Regions from separate parts of the Planococcus chinensis genome, predicted to be linked through region 1. Evidence: riboswitches for the same ligand, from Rfam matches in the RefSeq annotation. Region 1 holds a riboswitch; the other holds the start of a gene.
What was found. A riboswitch is a leader RNA that binds a small molecule or an ion and turns the genes downstream of it on or off. The one in region 1 is predicted to bind lysine.
Positions count from the first base shown of each region.

Region 2: it holds a riboswitch for lysine, as region 1 does, so the genes downstream of both, ACFSDB_RS13470 (aspartate kinase) here and ACFSDB_RS10775 (Na+/H+ antiporter NhaC family protein) in region 1, are expected to answer to the same signal.

Region 1 is NZ_JBHUFW010000007.1:167,308-170,658, forward strand. It holds gene ACFSDB_RS10770 (bifunctional metallophosphatase/5'-nucleotidase) at 1-928, shown strand, start outside; lysine riboswitch at 999-1,180, shown strand; gene ACFSDB_RS10775 (Na+/H+ antiporter NhaC family protein) at 1,291-2,865, shown strand; gene ACFSDB_RS10780 (sodium-dependent transporter) at 3,067-3,351, shown strand, end outside.
Region 2 is NZ_JBHUFW010000011.1:178,279-181,629, forward strand. It holds gene uvrC (excinuclease ABC subunit UvrC) at 1-1,048, shown strand, start outside; lysine riboswitch at 1,086-1,260, shown strand; gene ACFSDB_RS13470 (aspartate kinase) at 1,400-2,614, shown strand; gene ACFSDB_RS13475 (glycosyltransferase family 2 protein) at 2,661-3,351, opposite strand, start outside.

The DNA of each region.
Region 1 (3,351 bases):
AGCAGAATTCACTCCGTTTTATCAGCGCTTGGGATGGGAAGTGACCGATGCGAAAGCATCGATCATTGAATCGGTCAACGCCATCAAGGACCAGACGGACTTCATTGTCTGCTTGTCCCATCTGGGCATCCGGGAGGATGAACTGCTGGCGGAGCTTTGCACCGACATCGACGTGATCCTCGGCGCCCATACCCACCATATTTTCCACGAAGGGAAAACAATCGGCAGCACGCTGCTCGGGGCGGCCGGCAAATTCGGCATGTTCATCGGGCATATCACATGGGATCCGGCAACCGGTGAAACCGAAGCTGAATTGATCGATACCGCAGAATTGCGCAATTCGGAAGAGGGGTTCAATGATGAATTGATTGCCGACGGCAAAACCCAACTGAGCGAGCCGATTTTTTATAACGAAAAAGAATTGAAAGCGGAGTGGTTCAAAGAGTCGGAACTGGCCGAGCTGTTCGGGGAAGCGATGCTTGAGTATTCCGGAGCAGACTGTGCGTTGTTCAATGCCGGCTTGTTTATGGAGGGGATGCCGGTCGGGGTCGCGACACGCTATGATTTCCATAAGATGCTGCCGCACCCGATCAATCTCTGTCTGGTCGAATTGACGGGCGCAGAACTGAAGGAAATCTACCAGCAGTCGCTGAATGCCGAGTGGCCGAACATCGAATTGAAAGGGATGGGGTTCCGCGGCGCTGTCCTCGGGAACATCGTCCATGTCAATATGGCCGTCGAAGAGCATCAATTGTATGTCGGCGGCATTCCGGCAGACCCGGAAAAAGTCTATCAGCTGATTACGCTTGATATGTTCACGTTCGGCTATTTTTTCCCGGAGCTGAAACGGGCGCCAAAAACTTATTTCATGCCAGAATTCCTGCGGGATGTTTTCAGCCGGTTTTTCCAGGCAAAAGCAGTAAAATGAACGAATATTCGAAGTAGAGTTTCATTTGATTTCAATAAAATTCTGCGCTATGCTTTTAAGGAATTCAATATCGATGGGTAGAGGCTGCGAAGCTTATCAGTAATATGCGGGAGTGTGACAACGTTGAACGCATATGAAAGGAAGTTTTGCCGAAGCTCTTTTTTCAGGTGTCAATGGAAAAAGGGCTGGGGGCATTCTGAAAAAGGATGTCACTGTCGTCTGTGATTTTACAGGCGAAGAGCTACAGGGTTGTTTGATGTTTTTATGCACAGACGAATTGTAGAAGGCTGATTGTATCCATTGGAGCGATCGGCCTTTTTTCTATCTTCTCTTCCATCCTTAAAAAAATAGGAGGGATTCATATGGAAAATACTATTTTCTCGATTTTGCCGCCGCTGGTAGCAATTGTCATGGTGCTGCTGACCAAGCGGGTGCTGTTGTCGCTCGGCACCGGTGTGGTGGCAGCTGCGTTGATCCTGACGTCGTTTGCACCTGTCCAAGCTGCAAGAGAAATCTTCAATTCTTTTGCGGTCACGTTCTGGGACGAAGGCTTCAACGCCTATAATGTCTTTATCTTGCTGTTCCTGCTGCTGTTAGGCGTCATCACCGCGTTCGTCAGTCTGTCAGGCGGCAGCCGAGCATTCGCCGATTGGGCTTCTGCGCGCATCAAGACCCGCCGCGGCGCCAAGGTCCTGACGGTCGTACTCGGCATGGTGATTTTCATCGATGACTATTTCAACGCATTGGCGGTCGGACAAGTCGCACGCCCGATTACTGACCGTTATAAAGTGTCGCGGGCGAAACTGGCTTACTTCATCGATTCTACGGCAGCGCCGGTCTGTGTCATCTCACCGGTATCAAGCTGGGGAGCGGCGATTATCGGAATCGTCGCCACGATCCTGTCGGCGCAATCTTATGTTCAGATGTCGGCGCTTGAAGCATTCATCTGGATGGCCCCGATGAACTTCTACGTCATTGCGACGCTGGCCATCGTCATTTTCGTCGCCATCCGCGACGTCGATTTCGGAGCGATGAAAAAACATGAAACGCGCGCAATTACGACTGGGGAATTATACGACGCAAACAAAACAATCCCAGGGGAAATGAAAGAAGAGTTCCCGGCGCACGCACATGGAAAAGTGACGGATCTGCTCCTGCCGATCCTCTTGCTGATCGCCGGCACAATCGGGGCAATGGTTTGGACCGGCTATCAGAATGCCGGACAAGCGTGGGACATCTGGGCAATCTTCGAGAACACAGATGTACCGGCGTCGTTGATGGCGGGCGGCCTTTTGGGAGCTGTCGCGTCCATCCTATTGTATGTACGCCAGTTCAAGAAAAACGAAACGGCAAAAGCATCCTGGGTCGGCAAAGGCATCGTGGAAGGGCTTCGCTCGATGATCGGCGCTGTGCTGATCTTGATCTTTGCTTGGGCACTCAGCTATTTGATCGACGCACTTGAAACCGGCGTCTACCTGGCGGATGTGGTGACAAAGAATAATATTCCAACCGAAATCCTGCCGGTGCTTCTGTTTCTTTTAGCCGGAATCATGGCTTTCTCGACCGGAACTTCCTGGGGCTCTTTCGGGATTCTGCTGCCGATTGCCGGCAACATCATGGGGCAGGCAGCGCCTGAACTTCTGCTGGCAACGTTGTCAGCGGTTCTGGCCGGAGCTGTTTTCGGGGACCATTGTTCGCCGATTTCAGATACGACGATCCTGTCATCTACAGGGGCAGGAAGCAACCACATGGACCACGTATTGACCCAATTGCCGTATGCGCTGACCGCAGCCGCGATCGGGGCAGTGGGGTATATCGTCATAGGCTTTACCGGTTCGCTGCTATGGTCTTTATTAGCAGTTGCGGTCATTTTAGCAGTATTATTTATCACATGGTCAAAACGTACTACAATTCTTGAGAAACAAGCAAATAACTAGCAAATATTAAAAGCAGAGGAATTTTTCCTCTGCTTTTTACTATTCTAGCAATAGTTTTTTATAAATATTTTCCGGAATTATCTTTACTTTCAAAGGCAGCATCGTTATACTATTTTTAGATTAGTCAATAATCTGAAAATAAACAAACTTCCTATTTTTCTGTAAGAAAATTGGAAGCAGACAAACAAAGGGGGAAGAAAGATGGAACGTTCGCAATGGGGTACACGCGCCGGATTTATTATGGCGGCTGTCGGCTCAGCGGTAGGTTTGGGGAACATTTGGCGTTTTCCATATGTAGCCTATGAAAATGGTGGAGGAGCATTCTTTATACCGTACTTATTCGCTCTGTTAACCGCAGGGATACCAATTCTAATTATGGAATTCACCATCGGGCATAAATACCGCGGATCGGCACCGTTGTCATTCTTCAGAATGAGCGGCAAGAAATTGGAATGGATGGGCTGGTGGGCGATATTCGTTTCATTC
Region 2 (3,351 bases), on a different contig from region 1:
CTACGCGGTCGACAAAGGCTGGATGTGCGTCCAGGTCTTTTTTGTGCGACAAGGCAAATTGATCGAACGCGACGTCTCGCTGTTCCCGCTCTACCGGGATCCGCAAGACGAGTTCCTGACGTTTCTTGGCCAGTTCTATGAACAGCCGCACCACGTGAAACCGAACGAAGTGCTGCTGCCGGAAGGGACGGATGCGGAACTGGTCCGCGACTGGCTCGGCATCCGCGTCCTGGTTCCGCAGCGGGGCAAGAAAAAAGACCTCTTGTCGCTCGCCCGGAAAAACGCCGAAATTGCGATCAAGGAGAAATTCCAGCTGCTTGAGCGACAGGAAGAACGGACAGTCGGCGCTTGCCTCGAACTCGGCGAAGCGATGAACATCCAGACGCCATTGCGCATCGAAGCATTTGACAACTCCCATATCCAGGGAGCAGACGCTGTTTCTGCGATGATCACCTTCATCGACGGCAAACCATCGAAAAAAGACTACCGGAAATACAAGACGCGCAGCGCCGGCCGGCCGGATGATTACGCCGCTATGCGCGAAGTGGTCCGCCGCCGGTATACGCGTGTCTTGAAAGACGGCTTGCCGTTGCCGGACTTGATCGTCATTGACGGAGGCAAAGGGCAGATTTCTTCTGCGCGCGAGGTGCTCGAAGATGAGCTGGGCTTGTCGATCCCGGTCGCCGGGCTTGCGAAAGACGCCAAGCACCAGACTTCGCAGCTGCTTTACGGCGATCCGGTTGAAGTGGTGCCGCTGAAGCGGACGAGCGAAGCGTTTTATATGCTGCAGCGCATCCAGGACGAAGTCCACCGGTTCGTTATTACGTTCCACCGCCAGCAGCGCGGCAAAAATTCGATCCAGTCGGCGCTTGATGAACTTGAAGGCGTAGGGCCGAAGCGCAAGCAGCAGCTGCTGCGGCATTTCGGTTCGGTCAAGCGCATCAAGGAAGCAGGCGTGGAAGAGCTGCGCGAAGCGGGCATGCCGGTAAAGCTGGCAGAACAGATCCGCCAGCATTTTTCACAACAATCGTTGCCAAGCGAACAATAACGTGCTATCGTAAAAACAGAAATGAATCACTTGGAAAAGTGATGATAGAGGTGCGAACGTCAAAAGTAGCCATCCGGAGATTTGCTGAATCTGTGAAGGATGGGGAAAGGGGCGGTCGCCGAAGTGCCCGGGTTCCTGCAACCCCGGGTGCTGGTCCTGCATTTAATAGATGCCGGGCTGTCAGAGTCAATCTCTGGAGGGCTATCTCACATGGACGTTTTTTCGTATTCGTACATGCTAAAGAGGTAGTTTGCCGCAGTCGCGGCGGGCTGCCTTTTTTTATTGTCTGGCCGGGGTGCTTGCACCTTGGCATTCATGTTGAGGGCCACTTACATTATGGGAGTGGATGAGATGAAAACAGTAGTCATGAAATTCGGAGGCACATCAGTTGCAACGCCGGAGAAAATCATCGGTGTTGCGAAGCGGGCAATCCGCGAAAAGGAAAAAGGGCACCGTGTCGTCATCGTCGTCTCTGCCATGGGCAAAACGACGGACACTTTGCTCGGGCTGGCGAATGAAATCTCCGTCGATCCGCCGAAACGTGAAATGGACATGCTGCTTGCGACCGGCGAGCAAGTGACAATTTCGCTCCTGGCCATGGCTTTCAAGGCACTCGGCCACGAAGCGCTTTCTTTCACCGGCTGGCAGGCAGGCATCGAAACTGAATCGGTGCCACGGAATGCGCGCATCGAACAGATTCATACCGAACGCCTCGAGCGCGTGCTTGAAAATGGTTATTTCTGTGTGGTGGCCGGGTTCCAGGGAGTCGATAAAATCGGCAATATCACGACGCTCGGCCGCGGCGGTTCGGATACGACGGCGGTCGCCCTTGCTGCTGCCCTCAACGCAGATGCCTGCGAAATCTATACCGACGTCGACGGCGTCTACACGTCCGATCCGCGGTATGTGACCGGCGCCCGCAAGCTTGATCAGATTTCCTACGATGAAATGCTGGAACTGGCGAATCTGGGAGCAGGCGTCCTGCACCCGCGGGCTGTTGAATTCGCTAAAAACAACCAGGTCCCGTTGTCCGTTCGCGCGAGCTACTCGGATGAACCGGGCACAACTATACAAGAGGTGGTCACTGTGGAAAAAAATCTAATCGTCAGAGGCGTCGCGTTCGAACCGGGAATCGCCCGCGTTACGGTCATTTACAAAGAAGCATTCAACGGATCATTAGCCAATATCTTCACGAAGCTGGCAGAAAACCATATCGATGTCGACATTATTGTCCAAAGCATCACCGACGAATTCCCGCCTTCGGTTTCATTCTCCATCAAAGAGGACAGTTTGGAAGAAACGCGCCGTGTGCTGAACGACAACCAGGAAAGCATCGGTTTCGTGTCAGCGAACTATGAAGTCGGCCTTTCGAAAGTGTCCATCGTCGGTTCGGGCATGGTGTCGAATCCGGGGGTCGCAGCGCAGATGTTTGATATCTTGCGAAAAGAAGGGATTCCGGTGAAAATGGTCTCCACATCCGAAATCAAAGTGTCGGTCGTCGTGCCGGAAACAGAAATGAACAAATCAGCCAATGCGCTCCACAACGCATATGGGTTATCAGAATAAAAAGGCAAGCTCCGCAATAAAGCGGGGCTTGCCTTTTGTTTGCCTATTACCCGGCATCGGGGATGTCGCTTGAGAAAAATGCCAGCACTTGCTGGAGATCATCAGTTTTGGCGCAACTCACATACTGCTGCATGGGAACCGGGAGGAGGCTGATAATTTTATTATTGGACCAGTTGGCCAAGAAGCGGTTCAACTCTCGGAGCCAAGCAGTCTTTTCACGCTGGCCAAGGGCAGATGTGGCGAGTGACACGCTGCGGCCGGTCGTGAATTCTTTCTTCAGGTATTTGGCGATCAGCACGTCCTGATGGACCTGGTTTTTGATATGGCGTTTGATGATGCGGACAGATTGGGCTAGGGTGCCGTAGTAATCGGCAGGGGAGGCTGGCATCACTGAAGCATGTTCTTTGTCGGTATGGTTGACGACGTAATAACAAGGATAGTCGGCAACGATGGAGATGGCGTCGGCGAGTATATAGGCATGGACCATGAAAGGCTGGTCCTCGGCAGTGCAGATGCCGACCGGGAAGCGGATTCCTTTTTCGAGGAGGAATTTGGTGCGGAACATTTTAGTTGGGCCGATTGCATCGAACACATCGGATTGGAGCGCTGTCGTTCTGGGCTGGTTGCGGTGGAACATGGAATGGGCGACGCCGCGGCCGTTGACGCCGACGAATTTGCCGAGCACGATATCGGAACGGTTGTCCGCCGCCATCCGGTGCATGCGCTCCAGTGCTTCT